3 regions of the Amycolatopsis sp. lyj-112 genome follow, and region 1 is predicted to be linked to each of the others. Evidence: riboswitches for the same ligand, from Rfam matches in the RefSeq annotation. Region 1 holds a riboswitch; each other region holds the start of a gene.
What was found. A riboswitch is a leader RNA that binds a small molecule or an ion and turns the genes downstream of it on or off. The one in region 1 is predicted to bind S-adenosylmethionine.

Region 1 (4,606 bases):
GCCGAGATCCTGAAGGTTCCGCACCACGGAAGCCGTTACACGGCACCGGATTTCCTCAACGCCGTCGCGCCACGAGTGGCGCTGGTGAGTGTCGGTGCCGGGAACACGTACGGCCACCCGAACAAGTCCACTTTGGACAACCTGACGGCCGTCGGTGCCACGATCGCGAGGACGGACACGGACGGCGACACCGCGGTCGTCGCCGACACGCGAGGTCTCGCCCTGGTGCGCCGGGGTGAGCCCCGTGGCCCGCCTCGTTCCTGAGGCGGGCCGACGGAACTCAGATGCCGAGTGCCTCGCGGACCGCGTCGGCGGAGGCCGAGACGGTGGCCTTCGGGCCGACCTTGTCCTCGATGGCGTCGAGCGTCTTGAGGCCGTCACCGGTGATCAGCAGCACGATCTCGGTGTCCGGGTCGAGCTTGCCCGCCGCGAGGAGCTTCTTGGCCGTCGCCACGGTGACTCCACCGGCGGTTTCGGTGAAGATGCCTTCGGTGCGGGCCAGCAGCCGGATGCCTTCGACGACCTCTTCGTCGGTGACGTCTTCGATCGCGCCGCCGGTGCGGTTGACCACGTCGAGGACGTAGGGGCCGTCGGCCGGGTTGCCGATCGCCAGCGACCGGGCGATCGTGTCCGGCTTGACCGGCTGGACCACGTCGTGGCCCGCGCGGAACGCGGCCGAGACGGGGGAGCAGCCGGTGGCCTGCGCGCCGAACACCTTGTACGGCGTCTCTTCGACGAGGCCGAGCTGGCCGAACTCGCGGAAACCCTTGTCCACCTTGGTGAGCTGGGAACCGGAGGCGATCGGCACCACGATCTGCGGGGGAATCCGCCAGCCGAGCTGCTCGGCGACCTCGAAGGCCAGCGTCTTGGAGCCTTCCGAGTAGTAGGGCCGGACGTTCACGTTGACGAACGCCCAGCTCTCCTGCTCGGAGGCGAGCTGAGTGGCGAGCCGGTTCACGTCGTCGTAGTTGCCGTCGACGGCAATCAGGTCACCGTCGTACACGGCGGTGGTGAGGATCTTGGCGCGCTCGAGGCTCTTCGGGATCAGCACGACCGACCGCCAGCCGGCGCGGGCCGCGGCGGAGGCGACCGCGTTGGCCAGGTTTCCTGTCGACGGACAGGCGAGCACTTCGAATCCGAACTCGCGGGCGGCCGCCAGCGCGACCGCGACCACGCGGTCCTTGAACGAGTGCGTGGGGTTGCCGGTGTCGTCCTTCACCCAGACCTTCTTGACGCCCAACGCCTTCGCCAGCCTGTCGGCCTGGACGAGCCGCGTTGCACCGGGCTCGGTGTTGGGGATCTCTTCGACGTTCGAAGGCACCGGGAGGAGCTTCTTGTAGCGCCAGATGTTGTTCGGTCCGGCTTCGATGTCCTCACGGCGCACACGGCCGAAGTCGTAGGCGACCTCGAGCGGCGAGAAGTCTTCGGCGGAAACGAATTCGGGGGCGAGCGGCTGCCGGTGTCCCTCTTCCTTCGACACCAGTTCGACGGCCGGTCCGAGGTCCGGGGTCTTGGTGGTGGAGGTCGTTCCGAGGGTTGCGGTCATCACGAGGTCCTTCCTCATCTGCCCCGCCGAGGCGGGCCGGAATTGGCACCGTGATCGTCAGCTACCCCGCGATCGCGGGATGACAGGCTGACGCCGGTTGCCGGGGCTTCATCGGGCCGTTCCCTCTGCCCCTCTGGATGAGCGGTATTCGATTGTCGGCACGCACAAGATCGCGTCGCCTCGGTTACACCGTACGACATGGTGCCGGGGTCGGGCCACCGTGCCCGGAACACGTCACCGGACAAAGCACGCGAGAAGAGGAGTGGCAGGATCGTCACCGTGACGACGCAAGCTTCCGCCCCATCGCCGCTGGTCCTGGTCCTCGGCGAGGAAGAGCTGCTGATCGAACGCGCTGTCCGCGGCGCTTCGGACGCGGCCAAAGCGGCCGATCCGACCGCGGACCTCACCCGGATCCGGGTGTCCGACCTCACAGTCCCCGCCCTCGCGGAGATGGTCAGCCCCTCGCTGTTCGCCGAAGGCCGGGTCATCGTCATCGAGTCCGCGCACGACATCTCGCAGGAGCTCTCCGACGGGGTGATGGCCTACGTCAAGTCGCCCGCCGAAGGCATCGTTCTCGTCGTCGTGCACAGCGGAGGCGGCCGAAGCAAGGCCGCGAAGGCGTTGCCGGGTGCCCTGAAGAAGGCCGGGGCGGAGATCGTCGAATGCGCGAAGCTGACCAAAGCCGCTGAGCGGGAATCCTTTGTCCGCAACGAAGTTCGCCGGGTGGGCGGGAAGATCGACGGCGCGGCCGTGCTGGCGTTGATCGACGCCGTCGGCTCGGATCTGCGCGAGCTGTCCTCGGCCGCGACCCAGCTTGTCGCGGACGCCGGGGGCACGGTCGACGAGCAGGCCGTGCGCCGCTATCACCGGGGCCGCGCGGACGTGAACGGGTTCGCCGTCGCCGAGAAGGCCGTCGGCGGAGACATGGCGGCCGCGCTGGAGGCGCTGCGCTGGGCGATGCAACTGGGTGTCCCGTACGTGCTGGTCGCGGACGCTCTCGCCGACGCCGTCCGCACGATCGCGCGGGTGTCCGGGGCCGGGCGCGGGAACCCGAACCAGATGGCCGGTGAGCTGGGGATGCCGCCGTGGAAGGTGCGCAAGGCGCAGGGGCAGGCCCGAGGCTGGGGGCAGGACGGCCTCGCCACCGCCATGCGGGTCGTCGCCCGCCTGAACGCCGAGGTCAAGGGAGCGGCGGCGGACCCCGAATACGCCATCGAGCGCGCCGTCCTGGAAATCATCGCCGCCCACGGCACCCCACGCTGACGCCGCCCGACGGTACCGAGTCACACCACTCGCCGGACCGAGCCCGACACGCAACGCACTCCACATCTGGACCGGCGGACTGTCTCACCGGAAGCGCGCCAGCGCGACGGTGAGACTTCACCCGTCGCGCGCCTCTTTCGGGCCGAAGGCCCACGTAAACGCGATGAAGGGGCGCCTCCCCGCGCCACGTGAGTGACAAGCGGTTCGACGCCCCTTCGGCGCGTTTACGTCAGCGCGCGATTAAAGAGAATTCACGCGCTTCGCGATCGCGGACTTCTTGTTGGCGGCCTGGTTGGCGTGGAGAACGCCCTTGGTCACGGCCTTGTCCAGCTTCTGGGCCGCGTCCTTCTGCGCCTCCAGGGCCTTGGCCTTGTCACCGGAGTCGGTGGCTTCGCGGACCTTGCGGACCGCGGTCTTCACCGAGGACCGGATCGCCTGGTTGCGCTGACGCGCCTTCTCGTTGGTCGTGATGCGCTTGATCTGCGACTTGATGTTGGCCACGGGGGCGCTCCTCTTGGTATCTCGGTGGTTCACCGCCGCGTTGTGAACGGCCCTGCGCGCTCGGAAGCGGCGCGGGTTTCCTCCATTGCGGAATGCCACACGACGGTGAACGGCCAGCTTAACAGCCGTCCCGGTAGTGATCGCGGCCGCCTCGGGAGGGTGGCTGCGGTACGGTGAAGATCGTAGTGCCTAGGGTTCCGCCGCCGGTCCGCGTTCAGCGATCCACACAATCAGGGCAGGCGGGACAGGTCCGAGCGGCACCATCGGCGGGGCCGGAAGCGCCGCCGTTCATCTGACGGGACAAAAGCCTGGAGGACCCGGCTTTCCGCATGCGTGGAAAGTGGAAAGGTCCGCAGTGAACGCCACCGCCCTGTCGTTGGTCCTCATCGCCGCCGTCATCCACGCGGCCTGGAATCTGGCCGCCAAACGGATCCGCCGCGGTGGTGCCCGGTTCGTCTGGGCGTATTACAGCCTGTCCGCCGTAGTGCTCGTTCCCGTCATGGCGGTCTCGCTCGCCATCGAGCCCCAGCGTCCACAGTGGACCTGGCTGTTCGCCGCCGCGGTCACCGCGGTGCTGCACATCACCTATGGGGTCGTCCTCCAGCGCGGTTACGCCGTCGGTGATCTGTCCGTCGTGTATCCCCTCGCCCGCGGCACCGGCCCGTTGATCTCGGTGCTCGCGGCCGTCGTGCTGCTCGGTGAGCGGCCGGGGCCGCTCGGTCTGCTGGGGGCGTTCCTCGTGATCGCCGGGGTACTGGTCATCGGTACCGGGCGGGCACCGGCGGATGCCGACGCCGCCGACCGCACGGCCCGCCGGAAAGGGGTGGCGTACGGATTGCTGACCGGGCTGACGATCGCCGCCTACACGCTGTGGGACGCGCATTCGGTCACCGGGCTCGGGGTGCCGCCATCGTCTACTTCGGGACCGGGGCGATCGTGCAGAGCCTGCTTCTGGCGCCGTACGCGCTGAAGGACCGCGAAGAGGTCTCGTGGCTTTGGCGGGAGCACAAGCGCGAAGTCCTGATCGTCGGTCTTCTGTCGCCGGTCGCCTACCTGCTGGTCCTCTACGCCCTCCAGATCGCCCCGGTGAGCTTGGTCGCACCCGCTCGGGAGCTGAGCATCGTCCTCGGCGGGCTGGCCGCCTGGCTGGTGCTGGGGGAGGCGAACGCCGTCCGCAGGCTGGCCGGGTCGGTGGTCGTGCTCGCGGGCATCGCCGCGATTGCGATCGCCTGAACGCATCCGGTAAGGATTGAGCCATGGACGTGCTGAGCAGCAGGGTGCTGATCCACCCGAAGG
Region 2 (4,606 bases), on a different contig from region 1:
ACGAGGCCGACGGCCTGACGCTGACCGGCCGTGGGCGCGAAGTGCTCGGCGCGCTCGGGGTGGAGATCGCCGACAGCCGACGCCCGATGCTGCGCGACTGTCTGGATTGGACGGTCCGGCGTGATCATTTGGCGGGACGTGTCCCGGCGGCGTTACTGTCTCACGGAGTGAGTGCCGGCTGGTTGTCGCGTGAGGGCAACCGGGCGGTGAAAGTCCTGCCTGCGGCGGAAAGGCCGTTCGCCGACCTCGGCGTCGACCTTCCGGCGCTGCGCAGTCCGTAGAGGACAGTCTGTAACACAGCCTTTCCGGACGGTTTGCGACCGGTACACGATCGAGTGACGACCGTCGCCTCACTATTCTGGAGCCCTCACGGCGACCGGACGGGAGGCGACATGGAGCAGCTCCCGCTCATTCTGGGTACCGGCGGTGCCGTGCTCCTCGTCGCGGTGATCGCCGTCCGGGTGTCGATCCGGGTCGGCCTGCCTTCGCTGCTGCTCTATCTGGGCATGGGTGTTCTGCTCGGCGAAGCCGGGTTCGGCATCCAGTACGACAACCCCGAACTCACCCAGTCGCTCGGCCTCGCCGCGTTGGTGATGATCCTCAGCGAAGGTGGTCTCACCACACGGTGGAGCGCGGTGAAACCCTCGCTGGGCATCGGAATCGCACTGTCCACAGTGGCCGTCGTGGTGAGTATCGCGGTCACCGGCGCCGCTCTGCACTGGCTGCTGGGCCTCGACTGGCGGATGGCGTTGCTGTGGGGCGCGGTGCTCGCGTCGACCGACGCCGCCGCGGTCTTCTCCGTCCTGAGATCGGCGGGTGTCGGGAAGCGGCTCGTCGGCGCGCTGGAGATCGAGTCGGGGATCAACGACGCCCCGGCCTACATCGCCGTCGTCGTGCTGGCCGAGGGCACGACCATCGACTGGTCGCTGCCGCTGCTGGTGGTCTACGAACTCGCCGCCGGGCTGGTGATCGGCCTGGCCTTCGGCTGGTTCGGCGCGCAGGCACTCCGGCGGGCCGCGCTCCCGGCGACCGGCCTGTATCCGCTGGCCACGGTCGCGGTCTGCGTCGTGGCGTACTCGAGCGGGCAGCTCGCGCACGCCTCCGGACTGCTCGCCACCTACGTCGCCGCGCTGGTGCTGGGGAATTCGAAGCTGCCGCACCGCTCGGACACGCTGTCGTTCGCCGAAGGGCTCGGCTGGCTCGCGCAGATCGGGCTCTTCGTGCTGCTGGGCCTGTTCGCCTCGCCGAGCAGGATCTTCGAGAGCCTGGTCCAGGGCCTGGTCGCGGGCGCCGTCGTGCTGCTGCTCGCCCGCCCGCTGTCGGTGATGCTGTCGGCTCTGCCGTTCAAGATCCCCTGGCGAGATCAGGTGTTCCTGTCGTGGGCCGGGCTACGCGGTGCCGTGCCGATCGTGCTCGCGCTGATCCCGCTCTCCTCCGGGGTGCCGGGGGCGCAAGAACTGGTCGACGCGGTGTTCGTGCTGGTCATCGTGCTGACGTTGCTGCAAGGTGCGACGCTGAGCCCGCTCGCGAGGATCCTCGGGCTGGCGCAACGCGGCGAAGTGCACGAGATCGAGGTCGACTCCGCGCCGCTCGACGAGATGGGCGCCGAACTCCTGCAGGTCCGCATCCACTCCGGGTCGAAGATGCACGGCGTCTACCTGGCGGAACTGCGGCTGCCGGTGGGCGCGACGATCAGCCTGCTCGTCCGGGACGGCACCGGCTTCACGCCCAACAAGGACACCCGGCTGCAGGAACGAGATCAGTTACTCGTCGTGACCACCTCTGAGGCGCGCGACGCGGCCGAACGACGCCTGCGGGCCGTCGACCGGGCCGGTCGCCTCGCCAGGTGGAAGGGCGAATCCGGCCAGTAGGTCACGAACTCGCACCAGCCTTTAGTCGGTTGATCACGAAAATTTCTCTACAATTAGTTCACTTTGTACTCCTTTTGGATTACCTTCCCCGCAATTGACTCCATCGAATGGGTGAGTGTCACGGGGTAAGGAGTACGCAAGGTGACGAAGCTTCCTACGCGATTCGCCGGTCTGGGGGCCGTGGCCGTTCTCGTCGGGGTGGTTCTTTCGACCCCTGCGGCGGCCGCGGGTGCGTTCCCGGCGTTCGGGCTGCCGTTCGAGACCGGACAGTCGCTCTACTCGGCGGGGATCCACTCCGACAACGGGTCCACCGGCGTGAAGAACGCCATCGACTTCAGCCCCGCGGACAAGACCGTGCGCGCGCCGCTGGCGGGCACCGTCCGGATCCAGCACTGCGACGGCGGCGACTGGGTGACCATCGACCACGCCGACGGCTGGCGCACCGGGTACTACCACATCGAGGGCATTTCGGTGACCGACGGTCAGCAGGTCGTGCCTGGTGACGCCCTCGGCCGGACCGGGAACGCGCTGCCCTGTGGCGGCAGCAGTACCGGCGCCCACGTGCACTTCACCCTGTGGAGCCTGCCCACCGCGGTGGCGAACGGTGACTCGCGCGACTTCGGCGTCGGCGCGGGCAACTGGAACGGCGTGTCCTACGACGACCTCTCGACCAAGGTCGCCGACGCCCACGGCGAGGCGGTGAACGGCAAGACCTTCGGCGACTGGCAGTTCACCGAGGGCACCGATCAGTACTCGGGTACCGCGACCCAGGTTTCGTCCCGCGCCACCGTTTCCCTCCCCGGCCGATTCCGCATCTGACCTCGCATCTGACCTCCCGCGTTTCGTCCTCTACTTGCGGTACTTGTCTGTGCAACTACCGCAAGTAGAGGACTAATTGCGGGGTTCTTTTCGCTTGCGGAAAGCGTGAGCGGCGTCTCAACATGCGGGCAAGGGGTGGCTTGATCCCACCGGCATCGGCTAACTTCGTTCTTAGGTCACGAGTGTCAGCGTCAAGCCCCGGCTAGCTGACCGGCAACCCTCCTTCCGCGGTGGGGTGCCCCGGGTGAGGACCTGGCTCGTCGCGTGGTGCGACGGGCAAGCGCGGGATCCTCGTCGGGTCCCCAGGCCCGGAGGATGACGATGACTCTCGCTCTCGAACGCACCAACGCCCCCGCCGCGAACACCGGCGATGTCGCGGAAACCGTTGCCACGCAGGAAATCCCGACCGTCGCCTGCGCCGATCTGCGGGTCCCGCTCGTCACCGGCGGCGACATCGGCTACGCCAACCTCGACCACGCGGCGAGCGCGCCGTGCCTGGACACCGTGCGGCGCGCCGTCGACGAGTTCCTTCCCTGGTACGCCAGCGTGCACCGCGGCGCCGGGTTCGCCTCGCAGGTCTCCACCAAGCTTTACGAGCGCACGCGGGGAATCCTGCGCGAGTTCGTGGACGCCCGCACGACCGACGCCGTCGTGTTCACCCGCAACACCACCGATTCCTTCAACCTCCTCGCGCGCAGCCTGCCGAAGCACACGTCCGTCGTCGTGTTCGACACCGAGCACCACGCCGCGCTGCTGCCGTGGAAGGGTCCGAACGTCCGCCGGATCGAGACCCCTCGCACGCGTCTCGCCGCGGTGTCCGCTGTGGACGAAGCACTCGCCGGCTGCCCCCAGGGACCGCGTCTGGTCGTCATCACCGGCGCGTCCAACGTGACCGGGGAACTGTTGCCCGTCAAGGAGATCGCCGCCGTCGCGCGTCAGCACGGCGCCCGGATCGCGCTCGACGCCGCACAGCTGGCGCCGCACCGCGAAATCTCTTTGCGCAAGCTCGACGTCGACTACATCGCGCTCTCCGGGCACAAGCTCTACGCGCCTTTCGGTGCGGGCGCGCTGATCGGCCGCGCCGACTGGCTGCGCGCCGCCCAGCCGTACCTCGCCGGCGGCGGCGCGACCAAGCTCGTCACCCGTGACTCCGAAGACCTCGGCGTCGTCTGGAACGCCGGCCCCGAGCGGCACGAAGCCGGTTCCCCCAACACTGTCGGCGTCTACGCCCTCGGTGTCGCCTGCGAGACGCTGGCCGGGAACTGGGACGCGATCGTCGCCCACGAGGACGAACTGCTGGCGCGGCTGCGTCGCGGTCTCGCCGGTATCCCCGGTTTCGCCGAACTGCGGCTGTTCGACGCGCCTGTCGACCGGGTCGGCACCCTGAGCTTCGTCGTCGACGGCTTCGATCCCGGCTGGCTCGCCGCGGTCCTTTCCGCGGAATACGGCATCGGCGTGCGGGACGGCGCGTTCTGCGCGCACGTCGCGACCAAGCGGCTGATCTCCGCCGCCGGTTCGCGGGGACAGCAGGCCGTCCGGGTCAGCCTCGGCCTCGGCAGCACCGCCGAGCACGTGGACCGGGTCGTGCTGGCGCTGCGCCAGATCGTCGCCCGTGGCGCCCGCTGGCAGTACGAGAAGCCGGACGGCCGCTGGGTGCCGGAGTCGGACCCGCGGGAGCTCCCCCCTTTCTGCGCCTGACCGATGCCGCGCAGGCCGAAGGCGGCCGCCGAGGGGACCTGAACACGCTCCGTGGACAATAGGGGAGTGAGTACAGAGCCCGAGACCGCGCCACCGGCGCCGTCGCTGCCGAAGAAGCGCGTCGGTGTGGTGTTCGTCGTCGCCGCGGTGCTGTGGGGGCTGGACCTCCTCACCAAGCAGCTCGCCGTGGCCAACCTGGAGGGCAAGGAGCCGGTCGA
Region 3 (4,606 bases), on a different contig from region 1:
GGTCGCCGACGGTCATGCTGGCGTCCTCGAGTTCCAGCACTGTCTTTCCCAACCGACGCCGCGCGAACGCCTGCAACTCGACCGAATCGCGCGGCTCTGGAACGTCGGAAATCAAGGCCTCGGCGGCTTCGACGCGATAACGCGGCTTCGAAGTCCTTGCCTGCGGACCGCGGCGCAGCCACGCGAGTTCCTTGCGCGCCAGGTTCTGCCGCTTCTCCTCGGCGGTCGCGGCCAGCCTCGCCCGCTCCGCCCGCGCGAAGATCCAGTCCGCGTAGCCACCTTCGTACTGCTCGACACGACCGTTGGAGACCTCCCAGGTCACACTCGCCACGGTGTCGAGGAACCACCGGTCGTGAGTGACGACCACAACCGCGATCCTGCGGTTGAGCAGGTGATCCGCCAGCCAGCGCACACCTTCGACGTCAAGGTGGTTGGTCGGTTCGTCGAGGACCACCAGGTCCAGTTCACCGGTGAGCGCCGCGGCCAGAGCGACCCGGCGCCGTTCACCACCGGACAGGTTCGCCGTCGGCTTGTCGACGCCGAGCGCGGTCATCCCCAGACCATCCATAATGGACCTGACACGCGCGTCAGCGGCCCACTCGTGCTCGGCGCCGTAGCGCTCCAGCACGACATCGCCGACCGTGCTCCCGACAGGAAGTTCGGTCCGCTGCGTCACCACGGCCATCCGCAGGCCCCGGACCTGACTGACCCGCCCCGTATCCGGCTCATTGAGTCCTGCGAGGACTTCCAGCAGCGTCGTCTTTCCACCCCCGTTGAGGCCGACGACGCCGATGCGCTGTCCCTCCGCCACTCCGAGCGAAACACCGTCGAGCAGCGGGCGCACCCCGTAGGACTTGCTCACCGACTCCAGGTTGACCAAGTTGGCCATTCCTCAGCCGATCCTTTCCGAAAGCTTGCACCACAACGAATTAGTCGATGTCCATTTCGGACACCGTCACGCGTGCACCCGCGGCGGAGTCGGACGCGGCGCGTCATCCCCGCCGACCAGCCGGGCACCAGGAACCGGTCCGTGCGCGACACGGACCGTCCGGCACACCCCGGCACCGGACAGTTCTGCGGCGACCTCGACCGCGGACTGAGCGTCCGCGCACAGAAACGCGCAGGTCGGCCCGGACCCGGACACCGTCCCGGCGAGCGCACCGGCGTTGACTCCCGCCCGCAAGGTACGACGCAGGCCAGGACGCAACGAGACGGCAGCCGCCTGTAGATCATTGCCCAGCAGCAACGCGAGCTGCCGCGGGTCACCGGACGCGAGCGCCTCGACCACAGGCGTGTGCGAACCGATCCGCGGCGGGCTGCCCTCTTCGCGCAGCCTGTCCAGCTCGCCGAACACCCTCGGTGTCGAGAGGCCCCGCTGATCGAACGCCAGCACCCAGTGGAACGTGTGCCGGGACAACACCGGCACCAGCTGCTCACCACGCCCCGTGCCCAGCGCCGTCCCGCCGTAGAGCGCGAAAGGAACGTCGCTGCCGAGCTTGGCGGCGATGCCTGCCAGTTCATCGCGAGAAATTTCGAGTTTCCAGAGTGACGCGAGCCCGACCAAGGTCGCGGCCGCGTCGGCACTGCCCCCGGCCATCCCGCCGGCGACCGGAATGCCTTTGCGCAACACAACGCGAACCTTGGATTCGGCCTCTGCCTTACCGACGTGGGCCGCCAGCGCCTGCGCCGCTTTCCAAGCCAGGTTGTTGGCGCCGGTCGGTACGGAACCTTCACCTTCGCCGTAGACCTCGACGCCGGGATCGTCGGTGGCCGCGACGGTCACCTCGTCGGTCAGTGAAAGCGCCTGGAACACGGTCACCAGCTCGTGGTAGCCGTCCGGGCGTACGTCACCGACCGCCAGGTGCAAGTTGACCTTGGCGGGAACCCTGACGGTGACTGGGGGCGGAACGACGGCGAGCACGCCTCAAGCCTACGTGCCCACCCCACTTGTGCTGCCACCAGGAGAAAGCGAACAGGACGAGTCAGACACGAACGGGCCGCTCAAGACCGATTTCGTCCTGAGCGGCCCATTCGAGAGAAAATCAGGCAGCGACGCCCTGCGGTCCGCGAACAGGGTGGCTCACGTGGCCACCGCGCTCGGCGATCCACGCGAGCGCGGCATCCGCGCGCTCGCCGCGCACACCGAGACGGAAACGCCCGACCGGGGTGTCGCCGATCCGGGTCAAACCACCGCCGATGGTGGCGAGTTCGACGTCGAAGCGCCCTGCCGCCTCGGGCAGCAGCGCACCGACCGACGCGAAACCGACCAGCACGACGTCCACGGCTCGGTCGTACTTTGCGGTCTGCGCCCGGCTGGTCTCGATCGTGGGCAACAGTGCCTGCGCGGTCCGGCTGTTCGGGTCGGAGACCAGGTCGAGCACGGTCCCGCGCTCGATGATCGCTCCGGACTCCAGAACGGCGACGTCGTCGCAGACACGCCGGACCACGCTCGCGTCAGGAGTGGTGAGCAGCACGGTGACCCCGAGTTCGGCACGCGCACGGTCGAGCACGGTCAAGACCGCACCGGACTCTTCGGGCCGCACACCCGCGGTCGGGTCGTCGGCCAGGAGCACGGCCGGCCCGGCGGCAAGCGCCTTGGCGATCGCCACCCGGCGCAGCTGTCCCTCGGTCAGTTCGCCCGGTCGCTGACCCGCCCGCTGGCTGAGTCCGACCAGGTCGAGCAAGTTGCCGACCCGGTTTCGACGCTGCGGCCCGTCGAGGCCCAGCTGCTCGAGCGGAGAAGCGATGTTGCCTGCGATGGTGCGCTCGGCGAGCAGTTCAGGCTTGGTGCTGACGACCCCGACCTGACGGCGGATCTCCCGCAGGCGGCGTCCGTCGAGGGTCCCGGTGTTGAGGCCGTCGAGACGAACAACGCCCCGGTCGGGACGCTCCTGAAGGCCGATGCAACGAGCGAGGGTCGACTTGCCGGAGCCCGCCGGACCGACTACTCCGAACAACGAGCCGGCTTGGATGTCCACGCTGACGTCGCGCAGGGCGACCACGGGATTTCCGTTGAGGGGAAAGGACTTGGACAGGTTTTCGACAGTGATCACGAAGGGCTCCATGCAAATGGGGCGCTGCTTCTTTCGAGCGCGCCAACCGTCACCGATTAACCGTCCAGAGCGGACGGTTTTCAGAGGAAAGGGAAAAGACTCAGGCAGTAACGGTGGAGCGTCGACACGCACTTACCGTGCGGCGACCTTCGTCGACAACGCGTCGCCTGGTCAGCAGGAGCGGGTGGGTGACCCTGTTCATTAGGCACAGCCTCCATCGGTCCTGGCGGTAGCACCTGCCCTGTGGAGGGTGGTTGCTGCGACTTCGGCGAGCCAGGTCTCTCAGTCGCTCGGGATGGCTTACTGAGTAAAACCGATCTCACTAGATGAAAGCAAGCGCGTAGGCGCAGATCACACGACTGGTCGCGTCCATAATACAGGATCAGCCATCCATATTCTGGGATGACAGCGGATGTTCACGATTCGAATCAAGGCCTCTGCCTGCAGAGACAGGCCGGAAGCAGGACGCTCGTGACGACCATTCACGCAGCCGTACTGACCTCTGTCGACATCCGCGTCCGTGCGGTCTCGACCACACCCGCCACGAGGTTTGGACCAAGGACCTCCGGCGCGACGACCTGCGTAGACCGCCGACACTCGCCTCCGCCGGCTACCCCGTCAGTCAGCCGCGGCGGCGATCCGAGCGAACTGATGAACGTCCAACTGCTCCCCGCGGGTCTTGGGGTCGATGCCGGCCTTCTCGAGCAGTTGTCCAGCACGTTCAGCCGAACCGGCCCAGGAAGCCAACGCCGCACGCAAGGTCTTCCGCCGCTGCGAGAAAGCGGCGTCGACGACTGCGAACAGGCGACCTCGCTCAACAGACGACACCACTTCGCCGCGTTCGAAGGCGACCAAGGCGGAGTCGACGTTCGGCACGGGCCAGAACACCGAACGAGGCACCGCAGCGACCTTGCGCGCCTTTCCGTACCAGGCGAGCTTGACACTGGGTATGCCGTAGGTCCGGCTTCCCGGGCCGGCGGCCATCCGGTCGGCGACCTCGGTCTGGACCATCACGAGTCCGCTGGTCAGTGACGGCAGCTCGGCGAGCAGGTGGAGCACGACGGGGACAGCGACGTTGTACGGCAGGTTCGCCACGAGCGCCGTCGGCTGCCCCGGCAGGTCTGCCGCCGTCACCCGCAGGGCATCCGCCCGAACGACGGTCAGCTTTTCGGCACCGCCCCGCTCGGCCACGGTTTCCGGCAGACGTCCGGCGAGCACGGGGTCGATCTCGACCGCGACGACCTCGGCACCGGCCGCGAGCAGCCCGAGCGTCAGCGAGCCGAGCCCCGGCCCGACCTCGAGCACCACATCGCCTTCACCGACTCCGGAAAGCTCGACGATGCGGCGGACGGTGTTGGGGTCGTGCACGAAGTTCTGGCCGAGCTTCTTGGTCGGACGTACGTCCAGCTCGGACGCCAGCGCCCTGATCTCCGCAGGCCCGAGCAGTTCAGTCACCCGACGATCGTAACCAGCCCCGGTGAGCCACGATTGGCCGGTGGACAACGTTGCGCTCGAAGGGGACAAGGTCCGGCTGCGTGACTGGCAGCCATCCG

Region 2: it holds a riboswitch for S-adenosylmethionine, as region 1 does, so the genes downstream of both, ACLJRL_RS35735 (aminotransferase class V-fold PLP-dependent enzyme) here and thrC (threonine synthase) in region 1, are expected to answer to the same signal.
Region 3: it holds a riboswitch for S-adenosylmethionine, as region 1 does, so the genes downstream of both, ACLJRL_RS07345 (methionine ABC transporter ATP-binding protein) here and thrC (threonine synthase) in region 1, are expected to answer to the same signal.

Annotation. Positions count from the first base shown of each region.
Region 1 covers NZ_JAJPWS010000006.1:141,130-145,735, reverse strand. The annotation lists gene ACLJRL_RS21860 (ComEC/Rec2 family competence protein) at 1-264, shown strand, start outside; gene thrC (threonine synthase) at 281-1,546, opposite strand; SAM riboswitch class I at 1,558-1,690, opposite strand; gene holA (DNA polymerase III subunit delta) at 1,826-2,809, shown strand; gene rpsT (30S ribosomal protein S20) at 3,050-3,310, opposite strand; partial or broken gene ACLJRL_RS21840 (DMT family transporter) at 3,666-4,543, shown strand; gene ACLJRL_RS21835 (VOC family protein) at 4,567-4,606, shown strand, end outside.
Region 2 covers NZ_JAJPWS010000016.1:165,996-170,601, forward strand. The annotation lists gene ACLJRL_RS35720 (ArsR/SmtB family transcription factor) at 1-281, shown strand, start outside; gene ACLJRL_RS35725 (potassium/proton antiporter) at 393-1,871, shown strand; gene ACLJRL_RS35730 (M23 family metallopeptidase) at 2,013-2,690, shown strand; SAM riboswitch class IV at 2,865-2,979, shown strand; gene ACLJRL_RS35735 (aminotransferase class V-fold PLP-dependent enzyme) at 3,012-4,388, shown strand; gene lspA (signal peptidase II) at 4,455-4,606, shown strand, end outside.
Region 3 covers NZ_JAJPWS010000002.1:120,921-125,526, forward strand. The annotation lists gene ACLJRL_RS07335 (ABC-F family ATP-binding cassette domain-containing protein) at 1-889, opposite strand, end outside; gene ACLJRL_RS07340 (4-(cytidine 5'-diphospho)-2-C-methyl-D-erythritol kinase) at 956-1,921, opposite strand; gene ACLJRL_RS07345 (methionine ABC transporter ATP-binding protein) at 2,043-3,053, opposite strand; SAM riboswitch class I at 3,265-3,355, opposite strand; gene rsmA (16S rRNA (adenine(1518)-N(6)/adenine(1519)-N(6))-dimethyltransferase RsmA) at 3,672-4,508, opposite strand; gene ACLJRL_RS07355 (GNAT family N-acetyltransferase) at 4,549-4,606, shown strand, end outside.